DNA from 4 places in the Massilia sp. UBA6681 genome. Region 1 is predicted to be linked to each of the others. Evidence: predicted binding sites of a transcription regulator. Region 1 holds the regulator's gene; each other region holds the start of a gene.
The links. Region 1 encodes FNR, which switches genes on or off when oxygen is low (the NO sensors DNR and NnrR bind a similar motif). Its sites were predicted from a motif close to TTGATNNNNATCAA; they were not measured.

Region 1 (3,910 bases):
CCTGCACTGCGCCAACGACTATGTGGTCAGCGGCGTCGATGCCGGCCGGCCCTGGACCTGCCGCGTGGTGGCCAACCCGCTCGGCTACCTCAGCAAGGGCGAGCAGCAAGCATTCCGGCCCGAGCTGGTGATCCAGGTGTAAGAAGGGAGCGCCTGGCGCTCCCTGGAACCGCTCAATTGCGGTGGGCGGCGGCGCAGGACACCACGCCAGCCAGCAAAAGCACCAGCGCCGCCGCCTCCAGGCCGCTGGGCCAGCGCGCCTCCCACAGGAAGCCGTAGAGCGAGGCGAACACGGTCTCGAACACGATCATCTGGCCCATCAGCGCCATCGGCAGGGCGCGGCTGGCGTAGTTCCACAAGGCGTTGCCGATCACGGAACAAAAGATCCCGACCGCCGTCACCACGCCGAGGAACTGCAGCCATTCGCTGCCCGTGTGCGCGGCGCCGCCAGGCGGGAAGGCCGGCAGCGCCAGCAGCAGGGCCTGGGCGCCCGTCATCACCCCCACCAGCAGGCTCCATTCGTTGGCCGAAATGCCCTCGAGGCGCGCCAGCCAGCGCCGGTTGACGGCCGCATAGAAGGTCCACGACAGCAGCGCGCCGATCGCCGACAAGAGGCCGATGCCCGACCCGCCATCCAGGGAAGACAAGGAATCCCAGCTGATGCAGGCCAGGCCGGCCCCGCCCAGCAGCAGGGAGGGGACCAGGCGCCGCAAGGACACCGCGCCGTGCTCGCGCAAGCCCGCCAGGGTCACGGTGATCGGCAGCAGCCCGATCACGATCGAGGTCATGGCCACGCCACCCAATTGGACGGCCTGGGCCAGGAACAGGTAGTACACGATGTTGCCCGCCAGGCTGAGCCAGGCCAGGCCGCGCCAGTCGGCCCGGGTCAGGCGCTGCCTGAGCCGCGGCCAGGCGCGGGCGACGAGGATGGCGGCGACGATGCCATAGGCCAGGTAGCGGCCCGCCGCCAGCTGCAGGGCCGAGAAGCCCGGCACCAGTTCCGGGGCCAGGAACACCAGGCCCCAGAAGGCGCCCGCGGTGATGCCGGCGCCGATGCCGAGCTGGGTGGTGTGGGCTGTGGCGTGAATCTGCGAAAGCATGGTCGATCTCCTTGGGAAGGGAGATTGTCGTCCGGATGCCCGCGGCGCTCTTGACCCTGGCTACTGCTGGTTTGACAGATTCTCGCGATACGCGCGCCGGTAGGCCGCGGGCGTGGTGTCCATCGCCCTGCGCATGGCACGGGTCAGCGCGCTCTGCTCGGAAAAGCCCGCTGCCAGCGCGATCTCGGCCACCGGGCGCGCCGTCGCACGCAGCCATTCGCAGGCATGGCGCAGGCGGCAGTCCAGCAGCCAGTCGTGGGGCGTGCTATCGCGCTCTTCGCGAAACAGCGCATGCAGGCGGCTGACGCTCAGGCTGGCGGCGCGCGCCATGGCCTCGGTGGTCCAGGGCAGGCCAGGTTCGGCCTCGATGCGGGCGAGCAGGGCCGCCAGACGCGAGCCAGGCGCGGGCGCGCCCAGCACCAGGGTGTCGAGCAGCAGCGGGGTCCAGCCGGCCAGCACGGAAGGCGCGGGCGGCCGGGTGGCGGCCATGATGCCCATGAATTCGACCAGCTTGCGGGCCGCGGGACCGATGGCGCCGAAGGGCTGCTCGAGCAGGCGCTGCCAGGGTCCTTGCGCGAAGGTATCCGGTCCCAGGTCGACGATCAGCGACCGGTTGGCCACCGGGCTGCACTGCGAGTGCCAGGCGCCGGGCGCCACCACCGCCACGCGCAGCGGATCGAGCCGGGCCTGGCGGCCTTCGATTTCCACGGCGACTTCGCCGCTCACGGGCAGCACCAGCTGGCCGAACTCGTGGCGGTCCGAGCTGCGCGCGGCGCCATAGCTGCGCAGGTGCAGGTCGAGCAGCGGCGCAGCCATCCTGGCTGATCCTAGCCCATCGGGCTGCAGACGTCGGTGCCGGCCGCCAGCGCCTTGAGCTTGGCCGGGTCGAGCAGGGTGACTTCGCGCTTGTCGACCTGCAGCCAGCCCTGCTTCTTGAAGCGCGACAGCAGGCGGCTGATGCTTTCGATGGTGAGCCCGAGGTAGTTGCCGATGTCTTCGCGCGACATGCGCAGCTGGAAGCTGTGCGGCGAATAGCCGCGCGCCGCGTAGCGTGCCGACAGGTTGACCAGGAAGACGGCAAAACGCTGCTCCGCCCGCATATTGCCGAGCAGCAGCATAACGTTCTGTTCGCGCGTGATTTCCTGGCTCATGATGCGGTGGAAGTGGCGCAGCAGGGCCGGCACGTGGCCGAACAGCTCTTCCAGGCGCGAGAACGGGATCTCGCACACCTCGCTGTCCTCGAGGGCCACGGCGTCGCAATGGTGGGTGCCGCTGATGGCGTCCATGCCCAGCAGTTCGCCGGCCATCTGGAAGCCGGTGATCTGGGCTTCGCCGGCGGCGTTCACCTGATAGGTCTTGAAATGGCCGAAGCGCACCGCGTACAGGTTGCGGAAGGGCTCGCCCATGGCGTACAGGCGCTCGTCGCGCGCGAGGCGGCGGCGGCGGCCGATGATCTGGTCGAGGCGATTGATGTCGGCATCCTCGAGGCCCATCGGCAGGCACAGCTGGTGCATGCTGCACGCGCTGCAGCTGGCCTTGAGGGCCTGGATGACCTTCGCTTCGCCCGGGAGCGAGATGGGTTGGTTCATGGCATGGAAACGAAAATGCTGACGCGGCCATTATAGACAAAGGCCGCGTCCGCGGGTTTCATTTCCAAATAACAAGCCCGATTACAGGTGATGCCGGTGTTCCGCCTTCATCCTGTAGTACTCCTGGCGGCCCTTGGCGCGCACGGTCGCGGCGACCTCGGCTGCTTCCTGCGCCGCCTGGTTCACGGTCGCGAAGGCGTCGGCGTTCCCCTTGAGCGCTTCCACGGCCTGCTGCGATTGCGCCGTGCCCGCCAGCGCCAGCCCGAAGGTGGCCGACACCGCCAGCTCGGCGGCCAGGGTGTCGAGGCTCGGCGCCACCACGTCCTGCGCCGCCTTGGCCGCCTGCAGCTCGGCGCTGGCCTGGGGCGCTGCCAGCGTGCGCGCCAGGTCCATGTCGCCGGCGACCCGCGCCAGGAAATCGAGCGCCGCGCGGCTGCCGGACCGGTTGGCCAGGTCGCCGAGGCGCAGCAGGGCCGTGTTCCTGGCATTGAACACGGCACGGCCGGCGCGCGGCTGCTGGACGAAGTCGATCATCGGCTGGACCGCGATCTCGCTGCCGATGTAGCCGAGGGTGGCCACGATCTGGGTCAGGAACTCCTCGTGCTGCTCCGGCTCGTTCACCAGCCAGTCCAGCAGCAGGCGGGCGTCCTTCTCGCCGTACTGCGAGGCCAGCTCCCATGGCACGCCCTCGATCCAGTGCTGGGAGACGAAGTCGCGCACGTCGGCAGGCAGCGCCAGGCCGCCTGCGCCGCAGGAGCAGCCGCCGGCGGCCATCACCTTGCCGCTGATGCTGAGCGGGCCCGAAAGGAAGGCCGAAGACTCGGCCGCGTTGACCACGTGGTGGTCGGCGCCGACGGACGGGTACATGACCGCGCGCGGGTCGTCGGTGCGGTGGCTGAGGCCGCAGTTGTGGTCGTACTCGTGCACCCAGATCAGGCCTTCCTGGTTCGCGGTGAAGCGCACCGCGGCCACGTTGACCGAGGCGCTGCCGACCGGGGCGCAGCCGATGATGCCGTCGCCGGGGCCGCCGCACCAGCGGATGGCCTGCACGATCTTGACCCCGCTGCCTGCGGTCAGGAGGGCATTCAGGTCGTTTGACGTCTGGATGGTGCCGGGGATGTTCGCCGGCAGCAGCCGGACCGCGCCGTTGCGCACGAAACGGACCGGGGTCGCGACGTCCGGCCCGGTGTCGTCGTTCTGGAGGATCGTGCCCATGTCGGC
Region 2 (3,910 bases), on a different contig from region 1:
CCCTGGCGCTGGCGGCCGGCTTCCATGGGGGAGTGCATGGTCGGCTGGGTGACGTTGCGTTGTTCTGACGTTGGCTGGGACTGCATGCTCATCTCCAGGTGAAAGACTCAGGGTTTCGGCGACCACGGGGCGGAGCATCTGGCTCACGCTGGGACTTGGATCGCAAGCAAGTCGAAACGCTGAATTCAGTATGCCAACACGAGTCCGGCACGGATATCAGCGATGGCTGAATATGTAGGTAGGAAGGCTGACAGGCTTGTAGGAATAATCTTACCCCTGATGTTGAACTACAGAGGAAGAGGTCAGCGAGGCGCTGTAGGAGGAGGGGGAGTGCGAGGGGGAGGCGGGCGCCCCCCTGGTGGGGGCCACCTGCGGCACAAAACCGCCGGTGGCGTGTCTAAGACTTCTTAATCCTAGGCTTTCATCGGGGACAACAGCCGGTGCGCCACGGCGTACTGGACCATTTCCGACAGCGAGCTCATGCCCATCTTCTGCATGATCCGGGTCTTGTGGGTACTGACCGTCTTGACCGACAGGTGCAGGCTGTTGGCGATCTCGGTGATCGACTTGCCACCGACGAGGTGCGAAAACACCTCGAATTCACGGTCCGACAGCTGTTTATGCAACAGCTGTTCGTTCGGCGCCATGATATTGAGCGCCAGCTGCTCGGCCACTTCAGTACTGATATAAGGACGTCCCGACGCCACCTTGCGGATCGCGCCCACCAGCTGGGTGCCCGCGCTTTCCTTGGTGAGGTAGCCCTGGGCGCCGGCGCGGATCGCCCGCACCGCGTACTGTTCTTCCTCGTGCATGGTCAGGATCAGGATCGCCAGCTTGGGCGCCTCGCTGCGTACCTGGCGGATCAGGTCGACGCCGCTGCGGCCCGGCATCGACAGGTCGAGCAGCAGCAGGTCGAAGCCGCCCTGGCGTACCTGGGCCAGCACCTCAAAGCCGTTGGTCGCCTCCCCGGCGATCTCGATATCCGGCGCACCATCGAGGATGCGCTTGAGTCCTTCGCGCATGATCGTGTGGTCGTCGGCAATGACGATGCGAATCATAAAACCATCCTTCTCGGTGAAAGCAACGATGACCTAGGGAAGCACTGATTCAGTGCTTCCCAATGCAGGCTAACACAGGACGGCAGTGGCATCTGTCGTACTTTCTTCACGCCGACCGCGTTGTCAAGCAGGTGCGGGCTCACTGATCAGGCGGTGCACCAGCACCGGCTTGGTCGTGTGCGACAACACCTTGTTGGTGACGCTGCCGAGCAACAGCTGGCCCCAGCCGCTGCGGCCGTGCGATCCCATGAAGATCAGGTCGCAGCCTTCCTGCTCGGCGATATCGACGATCTTGAGGGCCGCGGTGTCGGAAAACGCGGTCATGCAACTGTGCTTCAGGCCGGCGCCAGCGCAGGAGCGCATGATTCTTCCCATGTACTCCTCGCCCATGCGGCGCATCTGCGCGATATATTCTTCTTCGCTCGGATAGGAGGGCGGAATGATTTCCACGTACACGGGATACTGATAATCGGGCGCGACGAACAGGGCCAGCACCTCGGCGCCCATCTGTTGCGCAAATTTGACGCCGGCGCAGGCCGTATGCTGCGACACGGCCGAGCCGTCGGTGGTGATCAGGATTTTGCGGTACATGATGACTCCTCCAATGGCCACGCCATTCTGGGGCGTACCGGGCGCGGCGGCGATTGCAAGAACGCAAACTGTTGAGCTTGATCAAACTCTGGGTTCTTATTGCTCGGCAACTGCAGCGCCGTGATAAGAAGAACCATCGAGTTACGAAAAACAACACCTCCCTTGTGTAAACATTCAGGAACCGTGCCATTTAATTGTCGCGGAATTAAGTTTCGCTGTCCATTTTGTTGTGTCTCCGTCGCCGAGATTTACCTGTGGCAACTACGCTGCTACACTCGCATGCAGACTTTGGACCATCCCGGATGGTCGCAGTAAACACTACTGAATACCGCTGATTGCGAACTTATACACCATGGAGAAGCAGGGATTATGACCGACGCCGCTGACGATTTCGACGCACTATTCGAGGAAGTGGCGGCGCAGCGCGCCAACGCTCCTGCCCCGGCGCCGGCGGCCGAGCCCGCACCGGCCCCAGCTGCGGCAGCTGTCGCAGACGGAGACGACCTCGACTCCCTGTTCGACCAGGTATCGGCGGCAAGTGCGCCGGCGATCGCCGCTGCCGCTCCAGTGGCGGCCGCGGCAGCTGCGCCGGCTGCGGCGTCCGTGCCGGCCGTGGCCAGCGACGGCGAACACGCCATGTTCGAACGCCTCGGCGGCATCGTGCGCCTGCTGCACGATTCGCTGCGCGAGCTCGGCTACGACAAGGCGCTGACCGAGGCGTCCTCGGCCATCGTCGACGCCCAGGACCGCCTGGAATACGTCGCCACCCTGACCGAACAGGCCGCCAACAAGGTGCTGAACACCCTGGACGACGGCATGCCGGCGCAGGACCTGCTGTCGAAGCAGGCCAAGGACATGGAAACCCGCTGGGCCGACCTGTTCTCGGGCAAGCTGAGCCTGGACGAATTCAAGGCCCTGGCCGGCGATTCGCGCCAGTTCGCCACCGCCGTGAACGAAGCCACCGAAGCCGAGAAGGCGCGCCTGCTCGAGATCATGATGGCCCAGGACTTCCAGGACATCACCGGCCAGCTGATCAAGAAAGTAGTCAAGATCACCCAGACCGTGGAATCGGAACTGGCGCAGCTGCTGCGCGACAGCGCGCCGGCCGACCTGAAGGAAAAGCTGGCGAAGAAAGAAGTGCCGGCCGCGCCCGCGCCGCTGATGCAGGGCCCGTCGGTGCCGGATACGGCGCTGAACCAGGACAACGTTGACGATCTTCTGGCCGATCTGGGGTTCTAATGGACGATATGCTCAAGGACTTCGTCGTCGAGGCGATGGACCTTGCGGTGAATGTTGAAGAACATTTGCTGCGCCTCGAACGCGATCCGGACAACAAGGAAACCCTGAATGCGGTGTTCCGTTCCTTCCACACGATCAAGGGCGGCGCCGGCTTCATGGGCCTGCCCGCGCTGGTCGCCGCCTGCCACCTGACCGAGAACCTGTTCGACGCCCTGCGCACCGGCGCCGCGCCGGTGACGCCGCTGGCGATCGAAGCCGCGCTCGAGGCCTCGGGCTTCGTGGCGGACCAGCTCAATGACCTGAACAACGGCACCCCGCCGGAAAGCCTGGCGCAAATGCCGGAAGCCCTCGAACGCATCCTGAAGGACGCGATCGAAGGCAAGGGCGCGACCAGCGCGCCGGCAGCCGCGCCGGCGCCTGTGGCCGCACCGGCACCCACCGTGGCCGCCCCGGTTGCGGCAGCGCCGGCCGCCGCCTCGGCTCCGGTTCCGGCCGCTGGCGAAGATGGCCTGGACTGGGTCGGCATGTACAACGCCGTGGTGCCTGCGGGCTCCGCGATTGCGGCCGGATCGGCCGTGGCCGCTGCGCCTGCCGTCGCCGCGCCTGCCGCCGCGTCCGTCGCTGAAGCCACGCCGGCTGCGAAACAGGGCGGCTGGGATGGCGTCGATCGCCGCCAGAACGACAAGGTCGCCGATGCGCGCGCCGCCGCGGCCCCGGCCAAGGACGAAAGCATCCGTATCGATGCGGTCAAGCTCGACGCGCTGCTGGAAGTGGCGGGCGAATCGGTGCAGGCCGCCAACCAGGCCGCTGTGCTGCTCGAGCGCCTGCAGCAGTTCAAGTTCGAAGGTCCGGCCGCCGCCCTGATGGCAACGCTCACCGAGACCCTGGAACGCGCCTCGCGCTACTCGGCCGAACTGCAGCGCGCCACGCTGGCGACCCGCATGCAGCCGGTGGGCCGCCTGTTCCAGAAATTCCCGCGCCTGGTGCGCGAACTGGCCAAGGACCTCGGCAAGGACGTCGAG
Region 3 (3,910 bases), on a different contig from region 1:
GCGCGGGTCGCGCCTGGATCGACTCGAATGCCGGCACCCGCAGCAAGGGCCTGCTGTACGCCGGCGGGGCCGCGGGCGGCGTGGCCCTGGGCCTGAAGGATTTCTGGCAGCGCGCCCCGGTGCAGCTGGACGTGCGCAATGCGGCCAGCCCAATGGCGGAGGTGACGGCCTGGATGTGGGCGCCCTCGGCCCCAAGCATGGACGTGCGCTCCTACCGCGGCGAAGACGGCATGGACACGCACGAGAAGCAGATCGCCGGTCTGAACATCACCTACGAAGACTACGAGGCGGGCTGGGACTCGGCCACGGGCGTGGCCCGCAGCTCCGAGCTGCAGCTGTGGGTGCTGGGCGGAACGCCCTCGCACGAGGCCTTGTCCGACATGGCCGAGCAGGTGGCGCGTCCGGCGCGCCTGGTGCTCACGCCGCAGCGCATCCATCAATGCGGCGTGTTCGGCGACTGGGACCCGGTCGATGCCGGGACACCGGCGCGCAAGCTGATCGAGGAGCGCCTGGCCCTGCAGCTGGACCAGTACCTGCGTGAAACCGAACAGCACCGCTGGTACGGCTTCTGGTCCTATGGCGACGTGATGCACAGCTACGACCCCGACCGCCACATGTGGCGCTACGACATCGGCGGCTACGCCTGGGACAATTCGGAGCTGTCGACCGACCTGTGGCTGTGGTACAGCTACCTGCGCACCGGGCGCGCCGACCTGTTCCGCTATGCCGAAGCGATGACACGCCATACCGGCGAGGTCGACGTCTACCACCTCGGTCCCTTCAAGGGTTTCGGCACCCGCCACGCGGTGCAGCACTGGGCCGATTCGTCGAAGCAGCCGCGCGTCTCGAACGCGGCCTACCGCCGCATCTATTACTTCCTGACGGCGGACGAGCGCGTCGGCGACCTGATGCGCGAACTGCTTGATTCGGACAAGGACCTGCACAAGGTCGACATCTCGCGCAAGCTGAAGGTGGCGGGCGCGCGGCCGGACGCCTTTATCGGCGCGTCATTCGGCACCGTCTGGGGTTCATTGATCTCGGCCTGGCTGGCCGAGTGGGAACGCAGCGGCGACACCCGCTGGCGCGACAAGATCGTCAATGGCATGAAGAGCATCGCGGCGCTCAAGTACGGCTGGTTCGCGGCCGGCGCGCCCTACGACCACACTACCGGGCGCTTCCACGGCCCCGGCGACAAGCCCTCGTTCTCGAACCTGAACGGCGTGTTCGGCGTGGTCGAGATGAATTCCGAGCTCCTGACCCTGGTCGACGTGCCGGAGTACCGCAAGACCTGGCTGCAGTACTGCCGCACCTACAATGCGCCGAGGGAGGAGGTGGTGGCGCTGCTGGGACGCGATCCGGGCGGGCGCGGCATGAGCGACACCAATTCGCGCATGACCGCCTACGCCGCCTACCAGTTGGGCGACCGGGCGCTGGCGCTGCGGGCCTGGCGCGAGTTCTTCGCCTCGGACTGGCTCAAGCGCGGCAGCCCGCGCCATACGGTGCGCCGCATCGACGGCCCGGCGGTGCTGCGTCCGGTCGACGAGATGAGCGGCATCAGCACCAACGGCTCGGCGCAGTGGGGCCTGGCTGCGATCCAGCACATGGCGCTTGGCGGAGACACGCTGGACGAGGCGGCGCGCGCGGCCGGACTGCTGCCCTGAACGGGGATTCAGTTCTCCAGCTCAACAATAAAGCGGGCGATTCATGCGCAGCGCTCATCAATACCGCAGCTTGCGGTATTGATGCTGCCTCCGCCCTCCTGCCTAGCGGTGCACCAGCACGGGAATCGCGCTGTGCACCAGCACCTTGTGCGTCACGCTGCCCAGCAGCAAACCCTTGACGCCGCGCCGTCCGTGCGAGGCCATGATGATCAGGTCGCACATGCGCTCGCGCGCGGTGGCGATGATGGCCTCGTCGGGATCGTCGGACACGACCTGCACGGCCGTGCAGGGTACGCCGGCGTCGCGCGCCAGATTGGCGATCTCGTCCAGGCGGCGCTGGGCGTGCTGGCGGCTGCTGGCTTCGTACTGCTCCGCGGTCAGTTCCAGCATCTCGGCATCGGCGGTGATGGCCCGGAACGGCGCCGTGGCCGTCATGGCGACGAGCTCCGCCCCGCTTTCCCTGGCGAATTCGACGCCGGCGTCGATGGCGCGTCGGGATGCCTCCGATCCATCGGTAGGTAACAATATGCGTTTGTACATGTCCGGCTCCAGAATAGAAGCGACGCACGCTTCGCGCGGCGCCGATACGCTTTGGAGCATGCTGCCGTCGGCATGTTCTGGGCCATTGCCCGGGTTTTGTGATGCAGATCAAGCGCAGCCCGCTCGTAGCGCCGCTCAGTCCGCTCCCGGCATCCAGTAGTTCGGGTATTGCTCGCGCAGCGCATCCAGTTCCGACAGCGTGCCCGACAGGTGGCGCCGCACCGCCGCCTCGGCCGCGGCGGCATCGCCCTGCGCGACCGCGTCGGCGATGGCGCCGTGGTCCTTCAGGATCTGGTCGGCCTTGCCGTTGAGCGGCAGGTGCAGGCGGCGCAGGCGGTCCATGTTGCCGCTGCGGTGGCGCATCAGGCGCCACAATTCCTCGACGTCGGCCGCGACGTAGAGCTGGCGGTGGAAGGCGTGGTCGACCCGGTAGAAGGATTCCAGGTCGTTCGCCTTGAGCGCCGCGCGCTGCTGGAGCACCAGGCTTTGCAGCGACTGGCCGAGCACCGCGTCGTTCTTCCGGGCCAGCGTGCGCACCACCTCGAGCTCGATCGACAGCCGCAGGAAATGGGCCTGGCGCGCCGAGGCGATGCTGATGCCGCGCACGCGCGTCGCGTGCTGCGGGTAGATGTCGACCAGTCCTTCCTCTTCCAAGCGCATCAGGGCGTCCCGGATGGGAGTGACGGACAGCTCGAAATGCGCCGACAGTTCGTTGCGCGACAGGAGGGTTCCGGGCTTGAGCGTGAGGTTGACGATTTCCTCGCGCAGGTATTCGTACACCTGGACCGCGGCCTGGCGCGATCGGTCGAGGGTGAACGGGCCGCTGAATGCGATTGTTTCCATTGGTGAAGCCTTCAAAGGCTGCATGATTGTTATTCGAAGCTACACGCGGCGCGTGGCGGCGGAGTACCAGTCTGGCTCCTGCCGAATTGACAAGATGCTAGCACATTAGTGCCAGTCGAACGAGGGCGGCCTGGGGTCTTCGGTGGAGGCAGGCCCGGGAAGCCCATTGCGTCCCACTCAGCGACGTGAGCGTTTCTGATCGATGCATATTCTCCCATGCAAACTCGTTATAATGCACTAATACATTAGCGCAATGCGCCCAACATGACACCACGCCTTCTCGCTCTGAGCCTTCTGCTCGCACACGGCCTCGCCCATGCCGCGCCTTTTTCCCTGGACGCCAACGGTCGCCTGCCCGTCATCGTCACCGAGGCGCGCACCACCTTCCGCCTTGCCGGCGAGCTGCTCGGCCGCGACCTGCAGCAGCTGACCGGATTTCCCGCGACACGCACCGACCGCCTGGACGACTGCCGCGAGCGCTGCATCGTGATCGGCGCCATCGGCTCGCCCCTGGTAACCCAGGTCGCACGGGCGATGGGCGTCGACCTGGCGCCCCTCGCCGGCCAGCAGGAGCGCTACATCCGCGCCGCCGGCATGCTGGATGGCCGCAGCGTGCTGCTGGTCGCCGGGGCCGACCGCCGCGGCGCCGTCTACGGCGTGGTGGACGCCTCGCGCGAACTGGGCATCTCCCCCTGGGAATGGTGGGCCGACGTCGCGCCGCGCCGCCGCACCGGCCTCTCCCTGGACGGGGAGCGCCGCCTGTCGCCCGCGCCTTCCGTGGCCTGGCGCGGCATCTTCATCAACGACGAGGACTGGGGCCTGCAGCCCTGGGCCGCGAAGACCTTCGATCCGGCCAGGGACATCGG
Region 4 (3,910 bases), on a different contig from region 1:
TTGGCGACGCGCTGGTGGGCGAGGACGAGCGCCTGCAGCTGCGCATGAATGGGTTCTACGATCGCGTCGAAATGGCCTTCAAGGGCGCACTGCGGATCGCCGTCACCCAGGGCCACGGCCTCGAGACCGACGTCGCGGCGCGCGCCAGCCTCCTGGTGAGCTACGTGACCGGACGCTGGCACCGCTTCGCCAAGAGCGGCTTCAGGCAGAACCCGGCCGAAGGCACGGCCCTGCAGCTGTCGCTGCTGCTGGCGGCATAAGGACAAGCGCCACGCAATCATGGACACCCAGGAAGTATTCGCGCTGCTGGACGACGCCGGGGCGGCCGGCGAGGCCCGTTCGCGCCTCTACAGCCGCCACGCCGGCACGCTGCATTGCCTTGATGCCGCCGGCTGGCCGCAGCTGCTGCGCGCGCTGCAGGAAGCACTGGGACGCGGCCTGTACGCGGTGCCGCTGCTCACCTACGAACTGGGCGCGCACCTCCAGGGGGTGGCGGCGCAGCCGGTGCAAGGCGCGCTGGCGCAGGTGCTGCTGTTCGAACAGTGCGAGCACCTGGACGCAAGCCAGGTCGAGGCCTGGATCGCCACACGCGCACCCGCCGACGAACTGGCGGGCGTGGCCGGCATCACCCCCAATGTGGACGAAGCGGCCTTCACCGATGCGATCCGCCGCATCCGCGACTACATCGCCGCCGGCGACACCTACCAGGTGAACTACACCTACCGCCTGCGTTTCGACACCTACGGTTCTCTGGTCAAGCTGTATGCGCGGCTGCGGGCGCGCCAGCGCGTCCCCTACGGCGCCCTGGTGGCCCTGCCGGACGGCGGCGCCGTCTTGTCCTTCTCGCCCGAGCTGTTCGTGCGCCACGAAGCCGGCAAGCTGCTGGCGCGGCCGATGAAGGGCACCGCGCCGGCCAGCGGCGACGATGCGGTGGATGAGGAGCGCTCCCGGGCGCTTTCTTCGGACACCAAGAACCGCGCCGAGAACCTGATGATCGTCGACCTGCTGCGCAACGACCTGGGACGGGTCGCCGTCACCGGCAGCGTCGAGGTGCCGGCGCTGTTCGAGGTGCGCCGCTACGGCACCGTGCTGCAGATGACCTCGACCGTGCAGGCGCGCCTGCGCGAGGATGCGAGTCTGGAGGAGGTATTCGCCGCGCTCTACCCCTGCGGCTCGATCACGGGCGCGCCGAAGCGCCGCAGCATGGAGATCATCCACGAACTCGAACCGAGCGCGCGCGGCATCTATACCGGCGCGATCGGCTGGTTCGATCCGCCCGCCGCGGGCAACGCCAACACCTTTGGCGATTTCTGCCTGTCGGTCCCGATCCGCACCCTGGCACTGGGCGCGCCGGAGGGTGGCACCCGCAAGGGAGAACTGGGCGTCGGCGCCGGCATCGTGTACGACAGCGATGCCGCCTCCGAATACGCCGAATGCCAGCTCAAGGCGCGCTTCCTGACCGGCCTGGCCAACGAGTTCGAGATCTTCGAAACCCTGCGCGCCTCTTGGGACGACGGCTGCCGCCACGTCGAGCAGCACCTCGACCGCCTGGCTGCATCCTGCCGCTACTTCGGCTATCCGTTCGACTATGGCGCCGCCCGCGCGGCATTGAACGAGGCCTGCCTGGCCCTGCCCCATGGGCAGTTGCACCGGCTGCGCCTGGCGGTGGCTCCCGGCGGCGCGCTGACCGTGCAGGCGGCGCCGATCACGCCCTTGAGCGAACCGGTGGCGCTGTTGCTGGCCCAGGAAAGCACCCATTCGGGCGACGTCTTCCTGCGCCACAAGACGAGCGTGCGCAGCCGCTACGATGCGGCCTGGCGCGCCGCCGAGGCGCAAGGGGCGTTTGACGCCTTGTTCTTCAACGAGCGCGGGGAACTGACCGAGGGAGGACGCAGCAATGTGTTCCTGCGTTTCGGCAGCGAGTGGATCACGCCGCCCTTGTCGAGCGGCCTGCTGCCGGGCGTGATGCGCGGCGTGCTGCTGCAGGCGCCGGCCTGGCGCGCCAGCGAACAGCGCATCACGCGCGAGATGCTGGCGGAGGCGGACGACATCGTCGTCTGCAATGCGCTGCGCGGGCCGCTGCGGGCGGTCCTGCTGGACGACCCGCAGGGCTAAGCTCTTCAGAAGCGGTAACCGAACCCCAGGCCGAACAGCAGCGGGTCGACCTTGACCGAGCTCGCCTTGGCGCCGCCGACCATCACGTCGCTGCGGATGTTCACTTTTTTCACATCGAGGTTCAGCGACCAGCGCGCATCGAGCCGGATGTCCACGCCGGCCTGCAGGGCCAGGCCCCAGCTGTCGTTCTCGAGATCGGCCGCCCCGTCCAGCAGCTTCACGCGCGAGATGCGCGTGTAGTTCAGGCCTGCGCCCACGTAAGGATTCACTGTCGACTGCGGTGCGAAGTGGTATTGGGCCGTCAGGGTCGGCGGCAGGTGGCGGAAGCTGCCGATGCGGGCGCCGTCCAGGGTGACGTCGTGCTTCTGTGGATAAGTCAGGATCAGCTCGGCCGCCAGGTGCGGCGTGAAGAAGTAGGAGATGTCGACTTCGGGGATGGTCTTGCCGGCCACGTGGATACGATCCGCGGCGCCGCTGCCGGCCAAGGGCGCGGATGCATTCGCCGGGTCGATGTGGACGGCGCGCGCACGCACCATCCAGTTGCTATCCTGTGCCAGGGCCTGGCTGCCGGCGAGTGCAAGAGTGATCGCCAGCACAGGCTTCAACAAGGTTTTCATTTCTTCTTCCTTTCGTCATGGTAACGAAAGGAAGAATATTGATGCAGCGCAAAAAAATCGTTGATGTGGATCAAATAGCCATAACGGCAGAAAGGTTATTCAGTCCCTGCCTTACATGGTGAGCGCCTGCTCGATCTTGCCGACCAGGGCCGGGTCTTCCGGCGTCACCTTGCTCGGGAAGTGTTCGAGCACCTTGCCGTCGCGGCCGATCAGGTACTTGGTGAAGTTCCACTTCGGCGCCTGGCCGGTCGCCCTGGTGAGGCTGGCGTGCAGCGGGTTGGCTTCCGGGCCGGTGACCGCGCTCTTGGCGAACATCGGGAACTTGACGCCGTAGGTGTTGAAGCAGAAGTCCGCGATTTCTTTCGCATTGCCCGGCTCCTGCTTGCCGAAATCGTTCGAGGGGAAGCCCAGCACCACCAGGCCGCGCCCGCCGTACTTCGCGTACAGCTTCTCGAGTCCTTCGTACTGCTTGGTGAAGCCGCAGTAGCTGGCGGTGTTCACGACCAGCACCACCTTGCCCGCGTACTGGCACAGGTCCTGCGGCGCGTCGTCCTGCAGGCGCTTGAAATTCTGCTTGAGGATGGCGGGGCAGCTCATCGGCATGCGCGCGGCAGCCGGGGCGCCCGGCGCGGACGTGGCCTGTGCGGCAGCCGGAGAAGCAGCGCTGGCTGCGGCAAGGGCAGCGAACAGCAGGGCGGTGGTCTTGATCATGGCGGGGATATCCCTGGTTGGTGATGCCACGATTGTAACGCAGCCGCCGCCTGTAAAGATGGCCGGATGGCCGCGGCGCCCGGACGATATCCGTTCAACCGGCGTTCAGGCTGCGGTGCTCGATCTTGATGCAGTGGTTCATGACGACATCGAGGCCGGCGGCGCGCGCCAGGTCGGCGGCGGCCTGGTTTTCGATGTCCAGCTGCATCCAGAGGCAGCCGGCGCGCACGGCGATCGCGTCGCGTGCGATCGGGGGAATGTCTTCGGACTTGCGGAAGCAGTCGACGATGTCGATCCGCTGGCCGTTGCTTGCCAGGGCGTCGGCTGCTTCCTGCAGCGTGGCGACCACCTGTTCGCCCAGGATAATCTCGCCGGCGTAGCTCGGGTTCACCGGCACGATGCGATAGCCGTTTTGCTGCAAGTAAGCGGCCACTTCATTGCTGGCGCGGTCGGGCTTGTTCGACAGG

Region 2: the regulator FNR is predicted to act here: its motif matches at 1,721-1,734, upstream of B2R83_RS00590 (universal stress protein).
Region 3: the regulator FNR is predicted to act here: its motif matches at 2,300-2,313, upstream of B2R83_RS20850 (universal stress protein).
Region 4: the regulator FNR is predicted to act here: its motif matches at 2,793-2,806, upstream of B2R83_RS18760 (OmpW/AlkL family protein).

The regions. Positions count from the first base shown of each region.
Region 1 is NZ_DKJX01000120.1:10,098-14,007, reverse strand. It holds gene B2R83_RS21970 (metallophosphoesterase) at 1-142, shown strand, start outside; gene B2R83_RS21965 (DMT family transporter) at 174-1,100, opposite strand; gene B2R83_RS21960 (helix-turn-helix transcriptional regulator) at 1,161-1,916, opposite strand; gene fnr (fumarate/nitrate reduction transcriptional regulator Fnr) at 1,928-2,689, opposite strand; gene B2R83_RS21950 (hypothetical protein) at 2,771-3,910, opposite strand, start outside.
Region 2 is NZ_DKJX01000002.1:87,635-91,544, forward strand. It holds gene B2R83_RS00580 (Crp/Fnr family transcriptional regulator) at 1-26, opposite strand, end outside; gene B2R83_RS00585 (response regulator) at 414-1,058, opposite strand; gene B2R83_RS00590 (universal stress protein) at 1,182-1,649, opposite strand; gene B2R83_RS00595 (protein phosphatase CheZ) at 2,019-2,888, shown strand; gene B2R83_RS00600 (chemotaxis protein CheA) at 2,888-3,910, shown strand, end outside.
Region 3 is NZ_DKJX01000112.1:1,849-5,758, reverse strand. It holds gene B2R83_RS20855 (Tat pathway signal sequence domain protein) at 1-1,661, shown strand, start outside; gene B2R83_RS20850 (universal stress protein) at 1,764-2,201, opposite strand; gene B2R83_RS20845 (GntR family transcriptional regulator) at 2,337-3,044, opposite strand; partial or broken gene B2R83_RS20840 (glycosyl hydrolase 115 family protein) at 3,309-3,910, shown strand, end outside.
Region 4 is NZ_DKJX01000098.1:193,189-197,098, forward strand. It holds gene slmA (nucleoid occlusion factor SlmA) at 1-260, shown strand, start outside; gene pabB (aminodeoxychorismate synthase component I) at 280-2,115, shown strand; gene B2R83_RS18760 (OmpW/AlkL family protein) at 2,121-2,732, opposite strand; gene B2R83_RS18765 (glutathione peroxidase) at 2,844-3,443, opposite strand; gene B2R83_RS18770 (CoA-binding protein) at 3,538-3,910, opposite strand, start outside.